One region of the Sanguibacteroides justesenii genome, then DNA from elsewhere that is predicted to be linked to it. Evidence: riboswitches for the same ligand, from Rfam matches in the RefSeq annotation. Region 1 holds a riboswitch; the other holds the start of a gene.
The links. Region 1 has a riboswitch for cobalamin ahead of DMB45_RS05055 (PepSY domain-containing protein). Riboswitches for the same ligand answer to the same signal wherever they lie in the genome.
Positions count from the first base shown of each region.

Region 2: linked by a shared signal. The riboswitch ahead of DMB45_RS04545 (TonB-dependent receptor) and the one ahead of DMB45_RS05055 (PepSY domain-containing protein) in region 1 are both predicted to bind cobalamin.

Region 1 is NZ_QJPL01000002.1:483,802-491,911, forward strand. Features, by position in the region: gene cbiB (adenosylcobinamide-phosphate synthase CbiB) at 1-856, opposite strand, end outside; gene DMB45_RS05035 (pyridoxal phosphate-dependent aminotransferase) at 868-1,935, opposite strand; gene DMB45_RS05040 (cobyric acid synthase) at 1,932-3,413, opposite strand; gene DMB45_RS05045 (cob(I)yrinic acid a,c-diamide adenosyltransferase) at 3,520-4,089, opposite strand; gene DMB45_RS05050 (histidine phosphatase family protein) at 4,117-4,635, opposite strand; gene DMB45_RS05055 (PepSY domain-containing protein) at 4,694-6,166, opposite strand; cobalamin riboswitch at 6,335-6,556, opposite strand; cobalamin riboswitch at 6,640-6,836, shown strand; gene DMB45_RS05060 (TonB-dependent receptor) at 6,943-8,110, shown strand, end outside.
Region 2 is NZ_QJPL01000002.1:371,514-379,623, reverse strand. Features, by position in the region: gene DMB45_RS04570 (sensor histidine kinase) at 1-971, opposite strand, end outside; gene ruvB (Holliday junction branch migration DNA helicase RuvB) at 1,052-2,074, opposite strand; gene DMB45_RS04560 (nucleoside deaminase) at 2,188-2,625, opposite strand; gene DMB45_RS04555 (phosphoglycerate kinase) at 2,805-3,998, shown strand; gene DMB45_RS04550 (MarC family protein) at 4,097-4,690, shown strand; cobalamin riboswitch at 4,895-5,097, shown strand; gene DMB45_RS04545 (TonB-dependent receptor) at 5,276-7,240, shown strand; gene DMB45_RS04540 (YncE family protein) at 7,269-8,110, shown strand, end outside.

The DNA of each region.
Region 1 (8,110 bases):
GAAAGTCCGCGCGGGAGAGTTCCCGATCGTTGGTCCCGATATATGGCTTATCGACAAGTATACCGTGGTAGATGTTGGGTCCCCCGAATCGGCAATCCAAACTTCCGGCCATTGCGGATTCCGGGTAGCCGGAATTAGGGCTGGCGTGCTGCCGAGCGTATTGCCGGATAAAATTGAAGATTCCTTTCCGATAACCGACGATGGCAATAAACAGGGCTGTTATCCGGGCAGGGATATAATTGAAAATATCATCAACGCGAGCCGAACAACATCCGAAATCTTTGTATTTGGGATCTTTGTAACCGACCATAGAGTCGAGGGTATTGATCATTTTATAAGCCATCATAGCGGGAAATCCGCCGAGCGCGTAAAAGAAAAGCGGGGCAACGACGCCGTCGCTTAAATTTTCGGCCATGGTTTCCAAAACCGCCGTGTATATTTTTTTCGGGGGAAGTTGAGAGGTATCTCGTCCCACGATCCAGGACAGACGCTTGCGTCCGGCTTCTACTCCTTTTTTTTCCAACGTATCTATGACCTCTCTTCCTTCTTGGATCAAACTGTGGTTGGCTAATCCGTAGAAGACGAAAGCGGAAGCGACGATATAATAGAAGACAGGTGAAATTTTCCAGGTTAGGATTGAAATTCCCATACCGATCCCCCATATGAAAAGCGGTAGGAGCAGAGCTACTAAACATCCCTTGGTTTTTCGATAATTTCCTTGATTCAAATGACGTTCGCACCAGTTGATTAAGTTCCCGAAAGCCACGACGGGGTGAGGAAGTTTGCGAGGATCTCCGAAAAGCAGGTCCAGGATGTAACCGGAGATTAAAGGGAGCAAAACAGGTAGAAGGGACATGGTCGGAAGATTTAATACGGTTTCGTTTTGGCAGGAGAACCTTCGTTGGCCCCAAGTTCTTGTAATGCCTCTATCAGCAGGCCGTTTTTAAAATCGGTCAGGGTATTTACCCGGAAATAGCGGTTGTTTAGTCCCCGGAAATTGGAGGCATCCCGAATCAGAAGTCCGTATCTTTCAAGGAGGATATGTTTTAGAACCGTTGAATTCCAGTCAGTCTCGACTAAAAAGAAGGAGGTTTCGGAGGGTTGGGGACGGAATCCCGGAATCTTTTGCAGGGCTGTCACGAATGTTTGCTTTCTGCGTAACAGATGTTGTGTATCGGGAAGTAGGTCCTCTCCATGTGTCAAGAGGTATTTTCCGACTTCAATGGCAAGAGCGTTTATACTCCAGGGTTGTTTGAACTTTTTAATCCGGGAGATCAGTTGCTCGTTTCCTAACAGGTAGCCTAACCGGAGTCCCGGAATGGCAAAATTCTTGGTCATGGAGTGGATTACTAATAGATTCGGAAATTGTTCCAGCAGCCCTTCTGCCGGATAAGCAGAAGGGGCGAAATCAATAAAGGATTCATCCACAACAAGTGTCATTCGGGGGTGATGTCGGAGTAAATTCCGAATCTGGTCAAGTTCCCATACTCGTCCGTCCGGATTATTCGGATTACAGATAAACATGAGTTCCGGTTCGGGACAAATTTTTCCTATTTCTTCCGGAGTACATTCCCGTTCGGAAAAAGGGATAAAAGCGAGTCGATGTTTATATAACGAACAGGCGTCTTCGTATTCTGTAAAAGAGGGGATCGGCAAACAGGTATTGGCTCCCGTAAAAGCATGAGCGATGAGGTAGAAGAGCTCGGTTGCCCCGTTACCTGCAATTACATTCTCGGAGGAGATTCCATAATGCCGGGCGACTATTTCCACAAAAGATCCCGCATCGGGTTCCGGATAATGGAGGATCTTGTCCATTTGTTGCAGGATAACCGATTGCAATAGGTTGATATCTGTTTCGTACCAGACATTCGTGGAAAAGTTCGCTTTTATCTCTCCGGCGGCCTTGTATATATCATCTCCGTGTCCGTGTATCATCGTTCATCTGTTTTTAAAGTGGAATAGATATAGGCTAAGTCTACGGCAGCCCTCACGTGATCGGCCAGTAAATCGTATTGCCTGTTTTTGTAGGCGGCATAATCGAATTCGGATGGAGCCATCGGGGTCAATCCTTCCGCCAACTCATTTAGAACGATACTGTTGTCTAATATACCGTGTAGGTAGGTGCCCCAACATTTATCATTGAGAAGGTATCCGTCTTCTCGCCCGTCGCTCAATCTATTTAAAGGTGATGCCGGAGAATCGTTCAAAAGAGTCGTCCCTCCCATATGAATCTCGTAGCCTTCGCAGGTATTTTCGAGTCCTTTGAATCGAAACCTGCATTGGCGGGTGATCTTTTCCGGCTCCAACACGGTGACTGTCGGAAAAATACTTAATCCGGGAATCGCGTCGATCTCTCCTTCGATATGGAATGGGTCTTCTATTCTGGATCCTAACATTTGATACCCTCCGCATATTCCGATGATTTTCTTCCCCGATTTGTGGGCTTGAAGTATGGCATCGGCAATTCCGTTCGAACGGATATCCTGTAAGTCGGCTATGGTGTTTTTAGAACCCGGCAGGATAATGATATCGGCCTTTTCGATTTCCCGGGTATTGTTCGTGTAATAGGCATGAAATCTGGGATCTTGTTCCAGTATGTTGAAATCCGTAAAGTTGGATAGGCGTTTCAAGAGGATGATCGCCACGTTGATTTTTCCTTTCGTTGCCCGGTCATTTTTATTCTCGAGTGCCACTGAATCTTCATCTTCTATATGGATATCCCGGAAATAGGGAATGACTCCTACCACGGGAATACGGGTCAAATCGCGGATGATTTTTCTTCCTTCATCGAAAAGAGAGACATCTCCCCTGAATTTGTTTATGATAATGCCTTTAATCTGACGCTTTTCCTCTTCGTCGAGTAAGGCGATAGAGCCGTATACCGAAGCGAATACCCCCCCCCGGTCTATGTCGGCCACGAGATAAGTTGCGGCTCCCGTGCGGACAGCCATGCGCATATTGGTAATATCCCTGTTCTTCAGATTCAGTTCGGATATGCTTCCCGCTCCTTCTAACACGATAGGGTTGTATCGCCGGGAGAGGCGTTGGTAAGCCGCATAGGCCTGATTAAACAGTTCCGCTTTGTTGTTCGCCAGAAAATACTCTTTGGCCGTCATATTACCGATCGGCTTTCCATTTAAGACGACCTGTGAACTTTGTTCGTTCGTCGGTTTTAGCAACACGGGATTCATATCACTCTGCGGTGGAATCATGCAGGCTTCCGCTTGTACGGCTTGAGCACGTCCGATCTCCAATCCGTCCGGAGTGGAATAGGAATTGAGAGACATGTTTTGAGCTTTAAACGGGGCCGGATAATAACCGTCTTGTTTAAAAATGCGGCAAAAAGCGGCATTCACGATACTTTTTCCAGCATCGGAGCAAGTCCCGACGAACATGATGGGTTTTAACCGCATAAATAGAAAATTTTAAATTTCACTTGCCAGCTTAACACGATGCAAATATAGCGCGGTGCAAATTTATTTTGGTAGTTTGTAAGATGAATTTTTCAAATATTGTCGTTTAAGATTTTTTCTTGTATAGAAAAGATTGCCAACGTTCTTCTTCCGTCCCTTGTAAATCCATTTCATAGCGGGCCAGCGTGAAAAAGAGATCCGATAAGCGATTGATAAACCGAAGAATAACCGGAGTGACCTCCTCTTCTTTGTTTAATGTCCATAAGCGTCTTTCGGCTCGTCGGGCGATGGTGCGAGCCATATGACATTGAGCGGAAACGAGTGTTCCTCCTGGGAGAATAAAATGTGAGGAGGGATGACGGATGGCGGATTGCCATCGGTCTATTTCTTGCTCGCAGCAAATATCTAAATCTTCGGGAAGCGGATTCGGATTTTGGGGACGTAAGGCGGTAGGAGTTGCCACGTGGGACATAACGGTCATGAGGGATTTTTGAATGAAATGGAGCATCTCCTGCCACTCGTGCCTTTCTCCGATTTGGGCCCGGATAAGTCCGATACAAGAGTTCAATTCGTCCAGGGTTCCGTTGGCCTCGATGCGAGGATCGTCCTTGTCGACCCGTTTTCCCCCGTGTATTCCTGTTGTTCCTTTATCTCCTCCTTTGGTGTATATTTTCATGTCTGTAAGTGTCGATGGAATGTTTGTTTATAAAATCTGAAATAAAATGCAGGCCGTATTTTCCATAATTGGTAATTCGGTCATCTCCATGGCTTTTTTTCCTTGCAGGTAAGTGGCGATGGCTCGGTTAAAGGCTCCGTGGCCTACGGCGACGATTCGTTTTCCCTCGTGATATGTCTTTAAATACCGAATGAAAGCGGCAGCCCGGTTGAACAGTTCATCTACCGATTCGACACTATCCGGTAAATCGCTCCAATTTACATCGTCCAATTGTTGTCCCGTGTATACGCCCCAGTCCATTTCCCGGAGCAGGGGGGTCGCTTCAGGCTCCAATTCGTGAAATGAAGCGATTACTTCGGCCGTCTCCCAGCTTCTGGCCAGATCACTGCATACGACGGCATCCACTCTTTCATTTTTTAATTTCTCGGCTAACTTTCTTGCTTGTTCAATACCTAACGGGGAGAGGGTGCCCGGGAGTTGCCCTTGCAAAATATGTTGTTGATTTTCTAACGTTTCCCCATGACGGGTAAGAGTGAGTTCTATCATGGCATCTCTTCTTTGATTCTTTCCCGCGAAGGTAATAAACAAATTCAAGTTTTTGTTACTATCGTCTTTTTACCAATCTGATGATGTATTTTACGGATAAAACAATCCCGCTCACGGAGACAAAGGCACATCCGAGCAAAAGTCCCCACATGACGATTGTCCATAATACGGGACGATCGATTAGAAATTTGAAATCCAACCGGTGTAATCCCCGGAAGGCCCAGCGTTTCCAACGTCCGTTGTTATCATAATGTTGCGGTTGAAAAGATTTCAAATTATAATAATAGCAATCTCCGGATTCATTATCCAACGTTACTTTATAGACAGGTAGAGGTAAAGTTCTGCGACGGGAGATGTAATAGTTATCGTATTCTTCCATTTTGACGATGGTGTAGTGAACCGTATCGGCCGTCAGTTTCTTTACGGCAGCGTAGATCGTCTCTTCGGTGATTTGAAAAGGGCGTATCGAGTCGGCGGATGCATCCAGAATAATTTCTTTTTCCACTGTCCGTAATTTGTAAAGTGGTATATCGTTGTAATTACTCCAGGTAATCTCTTTTACAGGACCATGTGTTTTCGATACTTCGGCAATAGCCTTCCGGTAATCCAGATTATATTTTTCGATGGGAGGAGCAGCCGCGATGGAAGGACGGCTTCTGAACGCGTTACCTGCCTTTTTGTTATTGTTGAATAAATTGGAAAAGGTGGGTGATATGGGCGCCCATGCACTGAATAGCCAAGTACAGATAAAGATACCGAAAAAGAAACCGGTGATGTGATGCCAGCGGAACCACGGCTTTGTATAGGGAGAATGAAGAAAGCCTTTCCGGCGGGCTAGCCAGTAGGCTCGGATTCCGAGAAAGATTCCACTGATGCACATGATAAGGCTGAGTAAGCAACTCCAATACAAAAGAGTATCCCATTTTTGTATATCCTGTCGAATAGAGGTGATGTATAACCAATGGGGAATAGCTCCTATCCAGGCCCAAAAGCGTTGTTCCCGGGAAGAGAACTGTAGGATATTTCCGGTACGGGAAGAGATATAAAGTTGGTAATGTTCCGGTCCGTCAAAATAGAATTTGTAGATAGGCAGGTCTTTTTTCAATTGTCCGAAAGGAATCCATACCTCTAATTTGCGGAGTGTATCGACCTCGGTGATGTTACGATCCGGACACCAGTATTTGGCTCTCTCCTCGCAAAGGGAATAGATGGGAGAAGGGAGGATATAGGTACTGTCGGCGTAGAGATCGGTTACTTCACGCCATCTGCCGTAATGGAAAACCGGTTCGCCGAAGGGATTGTTTAAATTAAAGTTGTTCGAGAGTACATTTTGGGGTAAACGTTGCCGTATCTCGTTGATTGCGGGTAGACGAGAGGTATCCAGGGCTTCCTGGCGAGGAAGTCTTTTGTCCGGTCCTACCCGGGGAAAGGAGTGGTATATCAATACTATACCGGAAATGCACCATAAAAAACACAGTATACAGAGTAAAAGTCCGAGAATCCGGTGTACGTGAATAAAAAATTTAATCATATCTTTTTAGTTTATAGTTTTATAAATATGTTGCTTACTTCACGCCAGGAATTCATCGGAACTCTTATCGAATCGCTCGATAACGATTCAATAACGGCTTGATAGTTAAAATCTTTCATTTTTGATGAAAAACATTTCAGTAACGCTATCCTTAACCCCGAGCATATGCGTTAACTATTGGTTTCGGTAGGTCTCCTGACTCGCCCCGGATAGATACCTTCCCATTCCCTCGTATTCGCTGGAACAGTGGTGTAAGAATTTATCCGTCATATATCTTCTTTTCAGAAGAAGCGGGCATCACAGTAGCGGGTACTGTACCGGATTCTGACCGGTTTCCCTCTTGTGTGTTAGTTAGAATGATAACACAACACCAAAACGCTGCAAATGTACAATTTTTTTTGAAATGATGTTATTTCTGGAAAAATATCATGAAATAAAAAATGGTAATAGTGTTTCTAATAAAGAAATTTGTATTACTTTTGTGCCGTTTTGGTGCGATACCTCTTTTCTTGAGGTGAAACAGAATAGGGAATCCGGTGTGAATCCGGAACTGTACCCGCAGCTGTAAGTTCCTGTAAAAGAATTTTGTACTTCAATGTCACTGGTTGAAACCGGGAAGGCGGCAAAATTCGGAACAAGTCAGAAGACCTGCCAAAGCACGTAAACCATAGCTTTCGGGAACAAAAGCGAGAGGAGAAAGATAAATTTATACTTTTTACTCATGTACCCTTAAACTATGTTAATAATGCTTTATTCATTATTAATATATAGTTTTTATGAAAAAAGTTGTTGTACTAACATTATTGTTACTGGTGTGTGTCGGCTCTCTTTTGGCCGAAGATAAAGACAAAAGGAAAAAAAAGAGTATCACGGATTCGATTTTTAATATTGAAGAAGCGACGGTCTTGGGAAAAAAGAAAAGAATGGAATTAATGGGACTGAATGTACCTCTCAGATTCGTTCCGTTAAATGTATCTCTATTGTCTGCAAAAGTGCTTGAACGGAAAGGAATTACCGAATGGGTGGATGCCGTTCGTTTTCTGCCTGGCGTCCGACTGGGCAACCAGGGCGGTTTGTGGAGACGTTTTTACGTCGGAGGCTCCAATATGCCGGCCGTTTTAATGGTGGACGGTATTCGGGATGACCGGCAGAGTATTAACACGTTTCCTTTGGGGGATCTTGCTTCGGCGGAGTCTATCGAAGTGCTTCGCGGACCTGCAGCCATCCTTGCCGGTTACGGAGCCATGGGAGGTGTTATCAATATTGTGCGTAAGAAAGCCTCTCCCGAATTTTTGGCGAATGCCCGTTTCAGTTATGAGAGGTGGGATGTAAAGAAGGTAAGTTTGGGATTCGGCGGTAAATTGGTCGGACCGGTAGAGTACATGGCTAACTTGCATTACGCTACTTTGGGAGGTTGGCGTCGTATGTCTCCTCAGCGTTTATCCGGAATAGCGACATTGGGAGCTACTTTAGGCAAGAGCAGAGTTGATGTCGCCTTTGGTTTTGAAGACGACCATTATACGGTCGAATTGGGGGCTGCTCCTTATATGCCGGGGGATATGGTGGATATGGCTACCGATAAAGTGGTTATGCGTAAGGGAGATCGTCATCCAACAGCCGATTTCGGGCAGGTTTATAATGATTTTGCCAATGATTCGCATAGCCGGAAAGGGTATAATATAAAACTTGATTATGTTTATACCTTTACGAACGGTTTGAAATTGAAGGAGGTTTTTGCTTTTGATCACAGCTATCACCGGACTTCCGGAGTAGGAAGTCTTTCTTACAAAAGTGCGAAAACTCCCTTTGAAGGAGCGGATTACAAATATTATACGGAGAAGAACGGGGTTCGGGAAGCGACTTATGTGGATATAGATTCTTTGCGCCGTTTCGGGGCGAGCGGTTTTTTCCCGCGTCACGATACTTATAACAACACATTAGAGT
Region 2 (8,110 bases), 110 kb from region 1:
CTCTCGTCCCGAATAATGGTAGCGACCCGGTCAATGGTTTCCGGCGTATTCGTTACAGCTCCGTCCTTCAACATCTGTGAAGCCAAAGAGATCGTCGCTATCGGGGTTTTAAATTCATGAGTCATATTGTTAATAAAGTCATTCTTTATTACCGATAGTTTTTTCTGACGAATAATAACCACTAAACAGAATACAGAACAAAACAACAAAGCGAATGTGATCAATATACTGGGTAACAACATCCACAAAGAACTCGCCGCATCTCCTGCCAAATCAGGAAACCTCAAATACAGTACCGTTCCTCCTTTTTCACCCGGGAAAATTCTCTTATCCCAATATCGATCCTGTTGGCTTAAAAAGTTTTTAGAGGCCAACACGAACTTTCCATTCTCTTTTATCCCGAACTCAAACGAGCTACGAATACCGTTATCGATCAGAGCATTTCCGATAAAACCGTACAAATCATTCACATCCATCCTGCCCTCTATCATTCGTTCCGGTTTATTCCCCTCCTCTACGACCAGCACGTAATCCTTTCCCAAACGTTCCTTAATCTGCTGTTGCAATTTTGCAAGAGAGGTCGATAAATTATCTTTGGTTACCTTACGACCTACAAAATCACTGACATCCTGCACATCCGAGTCATCATCAATCAAACTCAGTACAGAACTAAACATCAAATTAGGATCGTTCTTAGAAGCGATTTTCCGCTTCGGATCCACGTACATTCGAGTATCTTCTACACCATCCTCTGAACTTTTCAACAGATTGTTCCCCTCTGCAATGCGATTCATCTTCACTTTTCCCCGGATATAATCAACAACCTCATCCATCACTTTATTGACGGTATAATCAAACTGCTCTTTTTTTACTTCAAAGGCGGTCTGAAAATAGCTTGTCTGAAGCAGAATTAATCCAAATAACGAGAGACCAAACACAACACCCAATATGATAATCTGTTGTTTTCTCATACCACAAATTTAACAATTCAATTTTAACATTTCCTACTATTAACACAATTTAACCATATAACGTTTGCATGGCTAATTGTCTAAAAAAGCGTAGGTTGATCATTCTTTACCTGGTCCTTTTTTAGGTGTTTATAGGCCAGATCCGTCACTTCGCGTCCCCGGGGAGTTCTTTTCAGAAACCCCTCTTTAATCAGAAAAGGTTCATAGACCTCTTCTAACGTGCCGGGGTCTTCACTTACGGCAGTAGCTATGGTTGTCAATCCGACAGGACCTCCCTTAAACTTATCGATAATGGTCAGCAGAATTTTATTATCCATCTCATCCAAACCGAATTTATCGATATTCAAAGCTTCAAGAGCATATTGAGTGATCTCATGATCGATAACACCATTTCCTTTTACCATCGCAAAATCGCGTACTCTCCTCAACAGGGCATTCGCGATACGGGGTGTCCCTCGGCTTCTCGAAGCAATCTCTTTCGAAGCCTGGCTTGTTATCTTCACGTTCAGGATAGAAGCGGAACGTTCGATAATTCCCGTCAAAATATCCAGGTCGTAATATTCCAAATGACTGTTAATACCAAAGCGAGCACGCAAAGGGGCCGTCAGTAAACCGCTACGGGTAGTGGCTCCTATCAAGGTAAAAGGATTCAATTGTATTTGTACGGAACGGGCAGCCGGTCCTTTATCGATCATAATATCGATTTTAAAATCCTCCATGGCCGAATAGAGATACTCTTCCACGATAGGGCTCAACCGATGAATCTCGTCAATAAAAAGGACATCGTTCGTTTCCAAATTAGTCAGTAAGCCGGCTAAATCGCCCGGCTTATCCAGCACCGGTCCGGAGGTAATCTTTATTCCTACTCCCAACTCATTGGCAATAATGGCAGATAAAGTTGTCTTTCCCAACCCGGGAGGCCCATGTAATAAGACATGATCCAACGACTCGTCTCTCATTTTGGCCGCCTGTACAAAAATCTCTAAATTATCCACAATCTTTTTTTGTCCCTGGAAATCACGAAAGGTCAAGGGGCGTAACGCCTTCTCCAACTCTTTCTCACTTTCAGGAACATTCCCGCTTCTTATATCAAATCCAGCCATCTATTTTTTTTTACCTGTTTCAAAACCGAATCCCAGCCTAAAAGGATTCGTCGTTTTCTTTTTCGAGTCTCAAATGTATAAAAACTCCATCGCATATACAATGCGGGAAAGAATTAATCACGTTTACGAACAAAAAATGCCTTCAGTAAATCGGCGCATGCTTCGCCCAACACTCCGGCTACCACTTTGGTCTTCGGGTGAAGTATAGGGGGAGTCAGCCTTGCGTATCCCCGGTGCGGGTCCGATGCTCCATACACTAACTCTCCCAACTGAGCCCACGCTAAAGCCCCCCCGCACATAGTACATGGTTCCATCGTCACGTAAAGCGTACAGTCATTTAAATATTTTCCTCCTAACGAAGCGGTTGCCGATGTAATCGCCAACATTTCCGCATGAGCCGTCACATCATTCAATCTCTCGGTTTGATTATGGGCCCTGGCAATAATTTTATCCTTGCAAACAACAATCGCTCCCACGGGGATCTCCCCTTCCGACTGAGCAATATAGGCTTCTTCCAAAGCCTTTTTCATAAAAAATTCATGTTTATCCATCTGATGTATCGTATGAATAGCTAAAGTCTGCATTTTTTTCGAGACCTACAAATTTTCTCTCTCATTTCCCGACAAACCGACTCCCCGATAGCCTTTTCACTTTTTTTCTTTGTTTAAATTCATTTTATACATACCTTTATCATGACAATTACGTAAGAATATATCTAAACATAAATAATATGCAGACGATTGACAATTACAATTTTAAAAACAAAAGGGCGTTAATTCGAGTCGACTTTAACGTACCTATGAATGACAAATTCGAAATTACAGATGATACCCGCATGCGGGCTGCCATTCCAACGATAAAAAAAGTATTGGAAAAAGGAGGTTCTGTTATTCTCATGTCTCATTTGGGACGTCCGAAAAACGGACCGGAGGATAAGTTTTCTTTGAAACACATTCAAAAGCACTTAGAGGAGTTATTGCATACCCCTGTTAAATTCGCGGAAGATTGTGTCGGAGAACAAGCCCAAAAGATGGCAGCCGATTTAAAACCGGGAGAAGTACTTCTATTGGAAAACCTTCGTTTCCACAAAGAGGAAGAAAAAGGGGACAAACAATTTGCCAAAGAACTGGCCTCTTTAGGAGACGTATGGATCAACGACGCCTTCGGAACCGCCCACCGGGCCCATGCCTCTACTGCCGTGATCGCCGAATTTTTCCCGAACGACAAACTTTTCGGTTATGTCATGAAAGGAGAATTAGAAAGCGTGGATAAAGTAATGCACAATCCGACCCGTCCTTTTACAGCCATCATGGGAGGTTCGAAAGTATCCTCTAAAATCGATATCATCATGAATCTGATGGACAAGGTGGATAACCTGATTTTGGGCGGTGGTATGACTTATACTTTTAAAAAAGCATTGGGTGGTCATATCGGAAATTCGATTTGCGAAGAAGATAAACTGGATTTAGCCCTCGATATCCTAAAAATCGCCAAAGAAAAGGGGGTTAATTTAGTGCTTTCCAACCAAACATTAGCCGCCGACGCTTTCAGTCAGGACGCCCACACTCAAATTGTAGACCCCATGAATATCCCGGACGGCTGGGAAGGTTTGGACATCGGCCCGGAAACCCGAAAGGAATTTGCAAAAATCATCGAAAATTCAAAAACCATTCTTTGGAACGGTCCCGTAGGCGTGTTTGAGATCCCCAAATTTGCCGAAGGAACAAAAGCCATCGCCGAAGCCATCGTGAAAGCAACCGAAAAAGGGGCCTTCTCGCTTATCGGCGGAGGAGACTCGGTCGCAGCCATCAACCAATTCGGTTTAGCCGACAAAGTCAGCTACGTCTCTACGGGAGGTGGTGCATTGCTCGAATATATCGAGGGCAAAAAGCTCCCCGGAATCACGGCTATCCGGGAAGAATAATACAGGAAGCACATATACAAAAAGGTATTGTCTTATTTATTCTACAGACAATACCTTTTGTTCTTTTTTAATATGTTGCTTTTTTATATTTTTGCGACATGGAATTAAATTTTAGTATTAAAGAGATTTTTACGGCCTTTATGGTATTGTTTGCCGTGATCGATATCACCGGTTCCGCTCCTATAATCATGAATCTAAATAGTAGCGGGAATAAGGTCAATGCGGAAAAAGCAACCGGAATTTCTTTAGCTATTTTTATCACGTTTCTCTTTGCCGGCGACGCCCTATTAAAACTATTCAATATCGATATCTCTTCCTTCGCCATAGCCGGAGCTTTGGTACTTTTTGTATTAGCGATCGAAATGACTTTTAATATCGAGGTTTTCCGCAATAATGGTCCGGGAGGTTCCGCAACCATCGTTCCCGTGGTCTTTCCTTTGGTTGCGGGAGCTGGAGCTCTCACGACGACCTTATCTCTCCGTGCGGAATGTCATGTCGTTAACATCATCATAGCCATTATTTTAAACATGGCAGTAGTTTATATCGTATTAAAAAACGTCTCTTTGGTGGAACGTTTGATCGGAAAAGGAGGAGTGTACGTATTACGTAAATTTTTCGGTATCATATTATTGGCTATGGCCGTCAAATTATTCACGACCAACTTGACAAGCCTACTTAACTCCTTTTCCTGATTAACCATTGTTATCTTCCCCGGACGATTGTCCGATAATGCTCCCATCTTTCAGTGAATCGACTGTAAGTACATTATTCTACCATACCTATCCATCATTGTAACAGCCTTTATTCAGACAGGCAATATTCCTGTATTTTCGAAATCGAATTTTTAATTGCACATTTTATTTGTTTATTACTAAATACTATCTAATTTTGCACCCGATTAAACAATCGATTTTGGTGTCACCTTTCGTTTTACGGAAGGTGGTGAAAAGGGAATCAGGTGAGAATCCTGAACAGACCCGCTGCTGTAAGCTCCACCGAAATTTTCGAACAATACTCACATCCACTGTTTCGACACGAAATGGGAAGGGCGTTTGAAAACGGAGTAAGTCAGAAGACCTGCCAATATCGTTATAATCTGAAGCTTTCTGGGAGTAGAGCTTGGATATAAACGTGAACATTATCCGATTTATTCTTTACGACAAAAGAGTAACTTCGTTATTTGTACCGCAGGATATTCTCCAGAAGGCTGTTTATTACTTTAATGACAGCTAAAAATGAATTATTCGCATCTTATAGCTCTGAATTTATGGTTGTTGATGACACCGGGAATTTATGCCCAACAGCAGGACACAACTAAAATGTATCATATAAAGGAAGCCGTTGTTTCCGCCAAGCAGATACAAAAAGAGATCATTCCCGTCCAAATTTTATCCGGAGCTACTTTACAAAAATTAAGCGTCCACTCTGTCGCTGATGCTTTACGCTATTTTTCCGGAGTACAAATTAAAGATTACGGGGGAATCGGAGGGTTGAAAACCGTTAATATCCGGAGTATGGGTACTCAACACGTCGGAGTTTTCTATGACGGGATCGAGTTGGGAAATGCCCAAAACGGAATTATCGATTTAGGACGTTTTTCGTTGGACAATATGGAGTCCATTTCATTATACAACGGACAACGAAGCGCCATTTTCCAATCGGCCAAAGACTTCGGTTCAGCCGGATCCATTTATATGGTCTCCAGGATCCCCCGATTCAATCCGGAGAAAAAATACAATGCCAAATTTACCTTTAAGACCGGTTCCTTCGGGTTGGCCAATCCCTCCTTTCTGCTGGAAAACCGACTCGGTAAAAATATCGACGGTTCATTAAGCGCAGAATACATGTATACCAACGGAAAATACAAATTCAGTTACCGGAAGAAAAACGGTTACGATACCACTGAAATACGTAAGAACGGGGATGTATACGCCATTCGAGCAGAATACGGTCTTTTCGGCAAGCTCAAAGAGGGAGAATGGAAAGCAAAAACTTATTTCTATCATTCGGAAAGAGGATATCCCGGAGCCTCGGTACGTGAAGAGCCCGGGAAATTTAAAAATCAGGATCGACAATGGGATTCCAATTTTTTTCTACAAGGCTCCTTTAAAAAGTACTTCAACCGTTACAGCATGCTTATCAACGGCAAATACGCTTACGATTACCTGCATTATCTTTCCGATCCCCGCTTGGACGCTTCTACGATGTATGTAAACAACCACTATCGCCAACAAGAGGTATATCTTTCTTCCGCCAACCTGTTCAACGTTCTTCCCGGATGGAATCTAAATTTATCTGCCGATTTCCAATGGAATAAATTGAATGCAGACCTCGTCGATTTTGTCTATCCTACCCGTTACACGGGCTTAATCGCACTGGCTACGGCTATTAATTTCCAGCGTTTGAACATACAGGCAAGTCTACTGGGTACCTTCGTCAATGATAAAACTCGCGTTACAAATGCAGCTGCAGACAGTAAACAAAAGTATACCCCCACCATTGTCCTTTCCTGGCAACCCTGGGAGGAAAAAGATTTGAATTTCAGGGCATTTTACAAACGAATATTCAGGATGCCCACCCTGAATGATCTGTATTATACCTTTATCGGGAACAAAAATCTGGCTCCGGAATACACGATCCAATACGATTTCGGTATCACCTATGCCCGCCAGTTTACCTCTTCGGCACTAAAAAGTTTAGAAATTCAAGTCGACGGCTACTATAACGAAGTAACCGATAAAATCATCGCCATTCCGACCTCCAACCAATTTCGCTGGACAATGATCAATTTGGGAGAGGTCGAAATTCGAGGAGTGGATGTTGCCTTACAATCGCATTGGAATTTCAAACGTCATTGGTTGCTCGATACCCGAATAAACTATACCTACCAGAAGGCTCAGGATTTCAGTAAACCGGGAAGTCCTTTTTACGGAGATCAGATCCCCTATATTCCCTGGCATGGCGGATCCGCAATCCTGAACGGCAGTTATAAAAGCTGGGATTTGAACTACAGCTTCATCTATACCGGAAAACGTTACGAATCGAGCGCCAATATTCCTGAAAACAAAGCCAAAGAGTGGTATACAAACGACCTTTCGGCTTCCAAGACATTTCTGTGGAAGAAGGCAAAAATCCGATTGACGGCAGAAATCAATAACCTGCTGAATCAACAATACGAGGTCGTGGAGTGTTATCCCATGCCGGGTACCAACGTAAAGTTTACGATCAATATAGAAATCTGATACAAATAAACCTTTAATCTTTTAAAGTATGATCAAACTAAAAATTCATGTAGGTATACTCTTTCTGGTAGGAAGCTTTATATTCTCTTCCTGCCGGAACGATGATGAAGAGATCATCTCTTCGGTTATCACCCAAGTAGCGCCGAGCGATTCGGTCTCCGGTCCCATTAAGGGATTCTTTCTGTTGAACGAAGGAAATATGGGCAGCAATAAAGCCACTTTGGACTACTTCGACTACACGACCGGAAAATACCATAAAAATATCTTTCCGGAAAGAAATCCTTCGGTTGTCAAAGAACTCGGAGACGTAGGAAACGACATTCAAATTTACGGAAACAAATTATACGCAGTTATCAATGCCTCCAATCTGGTGGAAGTCATGGATGTCAATACGGCCAAGCATATCGGAACAATTTCTATTCCGAATTGCCGATACATCGTATTCGACAAAGGATACGCTTATGTCAGCTCTTATGCCGGAAAAATAGAAATAGATCCCAACGCCCGGTTAGGGTATGTAGCCAAAGTGGATACGGCTACCCTGCAAATACTCGACTCCTGTTCCGTGGGGTATCAACCGGAAGAGATGGTTATTGCCGGAAATAAACTATACGCAGCCAACTCCGGAGGGTATCGCGTTCCCAACTACGACAATACGGTATCGGTCATCGACCTGAACAGTTTTAAAGAGATTAAAAAAATTCCGGTAGCCATCAACCTCCACCGGATGAAAATCGACCGGAATGCCAATATCTATGTTACCTCCCGGGGAGACTATAAAAACATACACTCCAACACCTATGTCATCGATCCGAGAAAAGACATCGTCACCGACGTTCTGAATTTCCCGGCAAGCGAGCTATACCTTTG